Regions from separate parts of the Lysinibacillus sp. FSL W7-1291 genome, predicted to be linked through region 3. Evidence: a T-box and tRNA genes for the amino acid it is inferred to sense, from the RefSeq annotation. Region 3 holds a T-box; the other regions hold tRNA genes.

Region 1 (3,250 bases), 240 kb from region 3:
GCCTGTAACGTCTCGTCCTGCTGATTCCTCTGCTTCTTCAAACAATTTAAACTGCTGAGCAGCTGTATGATGATCGACAATGCTCACGCCTTGTTCTTTGAAAGAATGAAGGACAGCAATATTAAGCTCCACTAATGCACGATCACGCCAAAGTGAAGCTTGCTTGGTTGTATCAAGATTAAAAACCCCCGCAATAGCTGGTAGCATATTATAACGGTCATGATCTGCTAAATTACGTGCACCGATTTCTGTCCCCATATACCAGCCATTAAAGGGTGCGGCTTGAAAATCAATGCCTGCCATTTGAAAACGCATACTTGAAATAATGGGTACAGCATACCATTTCATTCCTAATTTCTCTACATCCACTGACTCTGGATGACGAATTGGCACCTCTAAAATATATTCTACAGGAATTGTAAACAGCTGCGGAGCTCGCTCATCTACTTGTATAACAAGAGGTAACACATCGAATGGTGTCCTCTCACTTTTCCAACCTAACGATTCACATACTTTAGTAAAAACAATAGAATGTGCATCACCAATAACGCCAGCTTCCGTTTCATAGCCTGCATAACGAATTAGCTGATGATTCCATATACGCACTCTGTTCGAAGCAAATACTGTTATTGTTGGACGGATTTTTCCACTATTTGTTGCATAATCGATATGCTCCAGTAGTTTTTGAAAAATATCCTGTTCATCTAAAACGGCACGTGCATCTACTACATGCAATGATTGCCAAAACAGACGACCAATACATTTGTTACTATTACGCCACGCCACCCGTGCACCAAAAGCTAGCTCCTCTGTTGTTGGGTCGTACTCACCTGCATTCTTAATCTGTTGTAATCTATTCGCTAACCAACGCTCTGATTCATCTTGTTCTGTCTGATATAAACTTAAAAATTGCTGGATCTCCTGTATATTCATTTCGATTCCTCCACTTATCCTCATATTAGAGGAACAAAACGACAAGCACCACGAAAATAGCTATAAAAAAACATACATATTGCATATATGAAATAGTTTGTTCAAATTTATAATGAATCGAATCATGATTAGAAGATATTGTGAATGAAGAAGGAAAAGAGGTGGGCGACATCTTATAGAAAGGAGAAACAAAATATTAGTCATGTAAAAAAGCTACTGAACCATTGATAGCGGATTCGTAGCTTTCACTCTTTACTAATGTATCATTTATTGATAAAAGAAAAAGCATGTAACACAATATTTGTGCTACATGCTTGATGACCCGTACGGGATTCGAACCCGTGTTACCGCCGTGAAAGGGCGGTGTCTTAACCACTTGACCAACGGGCCGTGGCTCCGAAGGCAGGACTCGAACCTGCGACAACCTGATTAACAGTCAGGTGCTACTACCAACTGAGCTACTTCGGAATAATGATGGGCCTAAATGGACTCGAACCATCGACCTCACGCTTATCAGGCGTGCGCTCTAACCAGCTGAGCTATAGGCCCATTTTGGAGCGGGTGATGAGAATCGAACTCACGACATCAGCTTGGAAGGCTGAGGTTTTACCATTAAACTACACCCGCAAATAATGGTGGGTCAGGACGGAATCGAACCGCCGACACTTAGAGCTTCAATCTAATGCTCTACCAACTGAGCTACTGACCCAAAATGGAGGAGGTAGAGGGATTCGAACCCCCGCGCGGTGTTACCCGCCTGTCGGTTTTCAAGACCGATCCCTTCAGCCAGACTTGGGTATACCTCCAAAAATATTGAACTGGTGGAGCCTAGCGGGATCGAACCGCTGACCTCCTGCGTGCAAGGCAGGCGCTCTCCCAGCTGAGCTAAGGCCCCATTTATCATAAAAAATGGTCGGAATGACAGGATTCGAACCTACGACCCCTTGGTCCCAAACCAAGTGCTCTACCAAGCTGAGCTACATTCCGAAAACATAAATTTATTGGCGCGCCCGACAGGAGTCGAACCCATAACCTTCTGATCCGTAGTCAGACGCTCTATCCAATTGAGCTACGGGCGCAATATTCATTAAAAAACGATGAGCCATGAAGGACTCGAACCTTCGACCCTCTGATTAAAAGTCAGATGCTCTACCAACTGAGCTAATGGCTCGTAAAAAAGAAAAATGGCTGGGGTACTAGGATTCGAACCTAGGCATGACGGAATCAAAATCCGTTGCCTTACCGCTTGGCTATACCCCAATTTGAAAATGGGGCGACTGATGGGAATCGAACCCACGAATGTCGGAACCACAATCCGATGCGTTAACCACTTCGCCACAATCGCCACTATATAAATTATAACAGCTGTATATGAACGAGTACCTCAATACCTGGCAGGGGCAGTAGGAATCGAACCCACACCAAAGGTTTTGGAGACCTCTATTCTACCGTTGAACTATGCCCCTAAAATGGTGGAGGGGGACGGATTCGAACCGCCGAACCCTAAGGAGCGGATTTACAGTCCGCCGCGTTTAGCCACTTCGCTACCCCTCCAAGGGAATGGTGCTTACGATAGGAGTCGAACCCACGACCTACTGATTACAAGTCAGTTGCTCTACCAACTGAGCTACACCAAAAAAAAATGGCGGTCCCGACCGATCGAACCGGCGATCTCCTGCGTGACAGGCAGGCATGTTAACCGCTACACCACGGGACCATTTGGTTGCGGGGGCTGGATTTGAACCAACGACCTTCGGGTTATGAGCCCGACGAGCTACCACTGCTCCACCCCGCGATAATACTATACTGTTTTAAAAATAATGGTGGAGGATGACGGGCTCGAACCGCCGACCCTCTGCTTGTAAGGCAGATGCTCTCCCAGCTGAGCTAATCCTCCACGAAAAATAAGCGAAGCGATGTCCTACTCTCACAGGGGGAAGCCCCCAACTACCATCGGCGCTAAAGAGCTTAACTTCCGTGTTCGGTATGGGAACGGGTGTGGCCTCTTTGCCATCATCACTTCACTTATTCAGTTGAAAGAGTTGTTCTTTCAAAACTGGATAAACGGTTCATTGAATGTTTCAAACGTTTTGGTTAAGTCCTCGATCGATTAGTATTCGTCAGCTCCATATGTCACCACACTTCCACCTCGAACCTATCTACCTCATCGTCTTTGAGGGATCTTACTTACTTGCGTAATGGGAAATCTCATCTTGAGGGGGGCTTCATGCTTAGATGCTTTCAGCACTTATCCCGTCCACACATAGCTACCCAGCGATGCCTTTGGCAAGACAACTGGTACACCAGCGGTGTGTCC
Region 2 (3,250 bases), 1.1 Mb from region 3:
GGGTCGAAGGTTCGAGTCCTTCATGGCTCACCATTTTTAAATAATAATAAGCGGGTGTGGCGGAATTGGCAGACGCACTAGACTTAGGATCTAGCGCCGTAAGGCGTGGGGGTTCGACTCCCTTCACCCGCACCATTATTTCATTGCCAGATAAAAAAACTTATGCACATGCGGAAGTAGTTCAGTGGTAGAACACCACCTTGCCAAGGTGGGGGTCGCGAGTTCGAACCTCGTCTTCCGCTCCAAATGTCTTAAAGGGTGGCGGAACTGGCAGACGCACAGGACTTAAAATCCTGCGGTAGGTGACTACCGTACTTAGGTTCGATTAGGTCCTCGGCACCATTTTTAATGCGCCCGTAGCTCAATTGGATAGAGCGTCTGACTACGGATCAGAAGGTTATGGGTTCGACTCCTGTCGGGCGCGCCAAAAAGAACGGGAAGTAGCTCAGCTTGGTAGAGCACTTGGTTTGGGACCAAGGGGTCGCAGGTTCGAATCCTGTCTTCCCGACCATTTCCAAAGAAATTATGGGGCCTTAGCTCAGCTGGGAGAGCGCCTGCCTTGCACGCAGGAGGTCAGCGGTTCGATCCCGCTAGGCTCCACCATAATAAATTAACCAGTATAAAGATCCTGGCGGCGTAGCTCAGCTGGCTAGAGCGTACGGTTCATACCCGTAAGGTCGGGGGTTCGATCCCCTCTGCCGCCATCTTAAAGGACCTTTAGCTCAGTTGGTTAGAGCAGACGGCTCATAACCGTCCTATCGCAGGTTCGAGTCCTGCAAGGTCCACCATTTATATATTGCAACGGAGGTATACCCAAGTCTGGCTGAAGGGATCGGTCTTGAAAACCGACAGGCGGGTAACACCGCGCGGGGGTTCGAATCCCTCTACCTCCTCCAGTTTTAAATCTTTATAAATGGTGCTTTAAAAACTCGAAACCGTATAAAATTATCGCGGGGTGGAGCAGTGGTAGCTCGTCGGGCTCATAACCCGAAGGTCGTTGGTTCAAATCCGCCCCCGCAACCAAATGGTCCCGTGGTGTAGCGGTTAACATGCCTGCCTGTCACGCAGGAGATCGTAGGTTCGATCCTTATCGGGACCGCCATTATTTTCATAAGAAGATATGAAAAGCAAAAGAAAATAAGCTTAGCATGGACGAAATGGGTCAGTAGCTCAGTTGGTAGAGCATTAGATTGAAGCTCTAAGTGTCGGCGGTTCGATTCCGTCCTGACCCACCATTTATGCGGGTGTAGTTTAATGGTAAAACCTCAGCCTTCCAAGCTGATGTCGTGGGTTCGATTCCCATCACCCGCTCCAAGGGCCTATAGCTCAGCTGGTTAGAGCGCACGCCTGATAAGCGTGAGGTCGATGGTTCGAGTCCATTTAGGCCCATCATTATTCCGAAGTAGCTCAGTTGGTAGTAGCACCTGACTGTTAATCAGGTTGTCGCAGGTTCGAGTCCTGCCTTCGGAGCCATTTTTATGTGGGGAAGTACTCAAGAGGCTGAAGAGGCGCCCCTGCTAAGGGTGTAGGTCGGGTAATACGCGAGGGTTCAAATCCCTCCTTCTCCGCCATTGGCCCGTTGGTCAAGTGGTTAAGACACCGCCCTTTCACGGCGGTAACACGGGTTCGAATCCCGTACGGGTCATACTAAGTGCAGTAGATGAATTACATCTACTGCACTTTTTAATTGATTTGATAACATAGTTACTATAAAAATGAAGCCTTCACAGAACATCGAATCTGTGAAGGCTTGTTAATTATATAGGAAGTTAAGAAATTTTTCTCCCTTTTCCGTAGGGGATCATAAACGCATAACAAGGAACTTAGACAAATGTAAGTTCTGTATTGTATAATTTTGTATTTTGAAGCTAGATGGACTAAGCTAATGATAAAGGAGGGATAGGAATGAATGAAAAATTAAAGTGGGTGCACAATCAGCTGGATAAAGCAAATGACGGAACAGCTTTACTGCCATATTTTACATTGGAACAAGTAAAGAAAGTGGGGCAATTTCTACGTACATATGAGCAATTTGAAAAGACACCTCTCCATCATCTTAATTCACTTGCTTCATGGATGGGTGTAGAAAAAATTTTGGTAAAAGACGAATCCTATCGATTTGGCTTAAACGCATTTAAAGTATTAGGCGGAGTTTATGCAATTGCGCAGTATGTTGCCAATAGACTCCAGAAAAATATAGAGGAACTATCGTTTGAACAATTAAAATCATCAGAAGTAAAAGCGCAGGTAGGAAATTTAACCTTTATTTCAACAACAGATGGTAACCATGGTCGTGGTGTGGCATGGGCGGCTCGTGAACTAGGGTATCAAGCGCGAATATATATGCCAGCTGGCAGTGCCGATGAACGTTTACAGCATATTAAAAAAGAAGGAGCCTATGCTGAAATAACGACAATGAATTATGATGAAACCGTGCGTTATTCCTCGCAGCTAGCACAAGAAAATGGCTGGGTCCTGATTCAGGATACGATGTGGGATGGCTACGAAGAAATACCATTATGGATTATGCAAGGCTACACAACACTTGTACATGAAATCGTTGAACAGATGCAGCAAGCTCCGACACATGTATTTTTACAAGCTGGTGTTGGGTCATTTGCAGGGGCAGTAGTAGCTTTTTTACAACAATATTATGAGCAGGATATTACATTTGTGTTAGTTGAGCCACATGTTGCTAATTGTTATTATGAGAGCTTTAAGGCAGGTACTGAGCAATATGTAACTGTTGGTGGAGAGATGAAAACCATAATGGCGGGCCTTGCTTGCGGTGAACCTAATCCACAGGCTTGGCGATTCTTAAAAGCCCATATAAAAATAAGCATCTCCTGTGAAGAAGAAATAGCAGCAACAGGAATGCGCGTTCTTGCAAATCCATTGGCTTCAGACTCACGTATTATAGCAGGAGAATCAGGAGCGGCTCCGTTTGGTTGCTTTTATGAATTAATGACTAATGAACACTACAAAGATTTAATACTCGACCTACAGCTAGACGAACATGCGAGGGTGTTGTTTATTAATACAGAGGGTGACACAGATAAAAAGAATTATCATCACATAGTGTGGCATGGGAAATATGCGAATCAATGAACAGTAAGATAGCTGGATCATTTTTAAACTACCAAAACAATGCAGAAGAAACGAACTATTGCGAAATAAGAGTATCTCGCGATAGTTTATTTTTTCCTTGCTTATTTTACGATTGTAAAAGACCTTATTAGTGAATAGTAAT
Region 3 (3,250 bases):
AAGGTGAACCAGGAACAGGGAATATAGTGGAGGCAGTTCGACATATTCGCAAAGTAAATGCTCAGGTACGTAAAGTAGTGGGTATGACAGAAGATGAATTAATGACGGAGGCAAAATTACTGGGGGCTCCTTTCGAATTATTAAGAGAAATTAAACGTCTTGGTCGTTTACCAGTAGTAAATTTTGCGGCAGGTGGTGTTGCTACGCCAGCCGATGCTGCATTAATGATGGAGCTTGGAGCTGATGGCGTTTTCGTGGGCTCTGGTATTTTCAAATCCGAAAATCCAGAAAAATTTGCACGTGCTATTGTGGAGGCGACTACCCACTATAAAGACTATAAGCTAATTGCTGAAATATCTAAAGAGCTCGGTGTACCAATGAAGGGTATTGATGTTGCACAGCTTGGGCAAAACGAGCGTATGCAAGAGCGAGGCTGGTAAAATGAAACGAATTGGTGTTTTAGCATTACAAGGAGCAGTCCGTGAGCATGTCCAAATGTTAGAAGGGCTTGATTGTGAAGCGATTTTAGTAAAACAGAAGAAGGATTTAGTGAATCTCGATGGACTTGTACTACCTGGTGGGGAAAGTACGACAATGCGAAAATTGCTGGACCGTTTTGACCTACTAGAGCCAATCCGTGAACTTGCACAGCAAGGTTTACCGGTATTTGGCACATGTGCAGGATTAATTTTATTAGCCAATCAATTAGTGGATGACGAACCGCATTTAGCAGTTATGGATGTGACGGTAGCAAGAAATTCATTTGGACGTCAGATAGATAGCTTCGAAGTTCAACTGGATATTCCTAAAATAGGTGCACGTATTCCAGCAGTTTTTATTCGTGCACCTCATATTGAAGCGGTAGGTAAAGATGTTGATGTTCTCGCTCAGCATGACGGAAAAATAATTTTGGCGCAAGATGGTCATTTATTAGGTTGTTCGTTTCATCCTGAATTAACAGCAGATAAGCGAATTCTTGAATATTTTGTCTCCTCTATGGTATGACTTGCAAAATTTGTTTTCATATAGTACAGTATGGTTAAAATTTAAATAATTGAACACGATGATGGGAAGTAGTAGCAAGCACGTTTTTTTTAGAGAGTCAGCGGTTGGTGGAAGCTGATAAAAGCACTTGTGAATCCGTCCTGGAGTTGCACAGTCGAAGTGATTGAAGTAGACTGTAGCCGGCTGAAATGCCGTTATAAAATAAGTGGATTAGGCATACGCCTAGTCAATTAGGGTGGCAACGCGGGTAGCTCTCGTCCCTTTCCAGGGATGAGGGCTTTTTTGTGTTTATTTTGATGCAACAATTTCCCATCATTAAAGAAACTATTGGAGGTATGAATATGTTAGATATTAAACGTGTACGCGATAATTTCGCGGAAATTAAAGAAATGCTATTAACACGTAATGAAGATTTAGGTAACTTAGATGACTTTGAAGGCTTAGATGCAAAGCGTCGTGAATTAATTGCTAAAACGGAAGAATTAAAAGCAGAACGTAATAAAGTATCTGAACAAATTTCACTTATGAAGCGCAATAAGGAAAACGCAGATGAAGTCATTGCTCGTATGCGTCAGGTAGGCGATGAAATTAAAGAATTAGACAATCAATTAAATGATGTAGAAGAGCGCTTTAAAGATATGATGATGCGTTTACCAAACATTCCTCATGAATCTGTCCCAGTAGGTACAACAGAGGACGACAATGTTGAGGAATATACTTGGGGCGAAATTCCAGCATTTGATTTTGATATTAAAGCACACTGGGATCTAGCGACAGATTTGAAAATTGTGGATTTTGAACGTGGAGCAAAAGTAACAGGTAGCCGTTTCTTATTCTACCGTGGTCTTGGAGCTCGTTTAGAACGTGCATTAATGACGTTCATGATGGATTTACATGCAGAAGAGCATGGCTATGAGGAAATGCTACCACCTGTCATTGTAAATCGTGATAGCTTAACAGGTACTGGACAGCTTCCAAAATTCGAGGAAGATGTATTCAAATTAGAAGAAACGGATTATTTCATGATTCCAACAGCAGAGGTTCCAGTAACGAACTTCTATCGTGATGAAATATTACCAGTTGAGGCTTTACCACAAGGCTTTGCTGCGTACAGTGCATGCTTCCGCTCAGAGGCAGGTTCTGCAGGACGTGATACACGTGGTTTAATCCGTCAACACCAATTCAATAAAGTAGAACTAGTTCGTTTTGTAAAACCAGAGGAATCATACGAACAATTAGAGCTATTAACATGTCATGCTGAAAAAGTACTGCAATTATTAGGATTACCATATCGTAAACTAAAAATGTGTACAGCCGATTTAGGCTTTACTGCAGCAAAGAAATATGATTTAGAAGTGTGGATTCCAGCACAAAACATGTACCGTGAAATTTCTTCTTGTTCTAACTTTGAGGATTTCCAAGCACGACGTGCAAATATCCGCTTCCGTCGTGAGCCAAATGCAAAACCAGAGTATGTTCACACATTAAATGGTTCAGGTCTTGCCATTGGTCGTACAGTTGCGGCTATCCTGGAAAACTATCAACAAGCTGATGGAAGCGTAGTGATTCCTGAAGTTTTAAGACCTTATATGGGTGGTAAAGACGTAATCGCACCAAAATAAAAAACAAATAAAAGCTATTTTAGACCATCCTTTAGGGGAGAATCTAAAATGGCTTTTTTGCTTTTCCAAAATTGAAATCTCTCATGAAAGGTTTTGCAATTTTTTATGATCTAGCAAATTTAAATATATTATTAGAAATTGGCTTAACACCTGAAACAAGTACCGTTTTTGAAGTTATGCAACCAGGGAAACCCGTTTTAACCTATGGGCAACAGCTTACAACATTAGATGGTTTTAGTTATTTATCGCTAAACTTATCCCATTATGGAGCAATGGAAAGCTATGGAGGCAATTGAATTCTCAGAGCATTTTTATGAAAGTAAGCAATTAAAATGCTTAAATAATTTCCTGGGACATAATCTATCTCGAGATAATCATACGGCCTATCGTCTAGAGGATTTCATTACGATAAACACTGAAATGAAGTCTCAACTTGAAAAGGCCAGTCTGAGCGCAAAGAAAAATGCTCCGATTTTATTAACAGGGGAAACTAGAACAGAGAAAGATTTTATAGCACAAGTTCTTCATAATGAAAGTGGATGCTATACTAAGTAAATGAAGAAAGAAAAGGACAGTTACAGGAAGCTAATGGTGGAACGTTACTCATTGACCACCAGATGTAT

The links. The T-box of region 3 lies ahead of serS (serine--tRNA ligase). A T-box ahead of a tRNA ligase gene usually reads a tRNA of that ligase, here a tRNA-Ser.
Region 1: it has a tRNA-Ser gene. The T-box ahead of serS (serine--tRNA ligase) is inferred to sense a tRNA for this amino acid. The anticodon was not compared.
Region 2: it has a tRNA-Ser gene. The T-box ahead of serS (serine--tRNA ligase) is inferred to sense a tRNA for this amino acid. The anticodon was not compared.

What each region holds. Positions count from the first base shown of each region.
Region 1 covers NZ_CP151994.1:269,499-272,748, reverse strand. The annotation lists gene NST76_RS01305 (nitric oxide synthase oxygenase) at 1-933, opposite strand, end outside; tRNA gene NST76_RS01300 (tRNA-Glu) at 1,252-1,323, opposite strand; tRNA gene NST76_RS01295 (tRNA-Asn) at 1,325-1,401, opposite strand; tRNA gene NST76_RS01290 (tRNA-Ile) at 1,409-1,482, opposite strand; tRNA gene NST76_RS01285 (tRNA-Gly) at 1,487-1,560, opposite strand; tRNA gene NST76_RS01280 (tRNA-Phe) at 1,567-1,642, opposite strand; tRNA gene NST76_RS01275 (tRNA-Ser) at 1,647-1,739, opposite strand; tRNA gene NST76_RS01270 (tRNA-Ala) at 1,753-1,828, opposite strand; tRNA gene NST76_RS01265 (tRNA-Pro) at 1,844-1,920, opposite strand; tRNA gene NST76_RS01260 (tRNA-Arg) at 1,936-2,012, opposite strand; tRNA gene NST76_RS01255 (tRNA-Lys) at 2,032-2,104, opposite strand; tRNA gene NST76_RS01250 (tRNA-Gln) at 2,119-2,193, opposite strand; tRNA gene NST76_RS01245 (tRNA-His) at 2,203-2,278, opposite strand; tRNA gene NST76_RS01240 (tRNA-Trp) at 2,326-2,399, opposite strand; tRNA gene NST76_RS01235 (tRNA-Tyr) at 2,404-2,487, opposite strand; tRNA gene NST76_RS01230 (tRNA-Thr) at 2,495-2,564, opposite strand; tRNA gene NST76_RS01225 (tRNA-Asp) at 2,577-2,650, opposite strand; tRNA gene NST76_RS01220 (tRNA-Met) at 2,654-2,728, opposite strand; tRNA gene NST76_RS01215 (tRNA-Val) at 2,755-2,830, opposite strand; rRNA gene rrf (5S ribosomal RNA) at 2,842-2,957, opposite strand; rRNA gene NST76_RS01205 (23S ribosomal RNA) at 3,024-3,250, opposite strand, start outside.
Region 2 covers NZ_CP151994.1:3,484,305-3,487,554, reverse strand. The annotation lists tRNA gene NST76_RS16830 (tRNA-Lys) at 1-33, shown strand, start outside; tRNA gene NST76_RS16825 (tRNA-Leu) at 51-135, shown strand; tRNA gene NST76_RS16820 (tRNA-Gly) at 171-245, shown strand; tRNA gene NST76_RS16815 (tRNA-Leu) at 259-342, shown strand; tRNA gene NST76_RS16810 (tRNA-Arg) at 351-427, shown strand; tRNA gene NST76_RS16805 (tRNA-Pro) at 435-511, shown strand; tRNA gene NST76_RS16800 (tRNA-Ala) at 528-603, shown strand; tRNA gene NST76_RS16795 (tRNA-Met) at 631-704, shown strand; tRNA gene NST76_RS16790 (tRNA-Ile) at 712-788, shown strand; tRNA gene NST76_RS16785 (tRNA-Ser) at 804-896, shown strand; tRNA gene NST76_RS16780 (tRNA-Met) at 950-1,023, shown strand; tRNA gene NST76_RS16775 (tRNA-Asp) at 1,027-1,102, shown strand; tRNA gene NST76_RS16770 (tRNA-Phe) at 1,160-1,235, shown strand; tRNA gene NST76_RS16765 (tRNA-Gly) at 1,241-1,314, shown strand; tRNA gene NST76_RS16760 (tRNA-Ile) at 1,316-1,389, shown strand; tRNA gene NST76_RS16755 (tRNA-Asn) at 1,397-1,473, shown strand; tRNA gene NST76_RS16750 (tRNA-Ser) at 1,483-1,571, shown strand; tRNA gene NST76_RS16745 (tRNA-Glu) at 1,574-1,645, shown strand; gene NST76_RS16740 (diaminopropionate ammonia-lyase) at 1,906-3,108, shown strand.
Region 3 covers NZ_CP151994.1:30,328-33,577, forward strand. The annotation lists gene pdxS (pyridoxal 5'-phosphate synthase lyase subunit PdxS) at 1-440, shown strand, start outside; gene pdxT (pyridoxal 5'-phosphate synthase glutaminase subunit PdxT) at 442-1,005, shown strand; T-box leader at 1,055-1,270, shown strand; gene serS (serine--tRNA ligase) at 1,347-2,627, shown strand; gene NST76_RS00135 (hypothetical protein) at 2,711-2,923, shown strand; gene NST76_RS00140 (sigma 54-interacting transcriptional regulator) at 2,910-3,182, shown strand.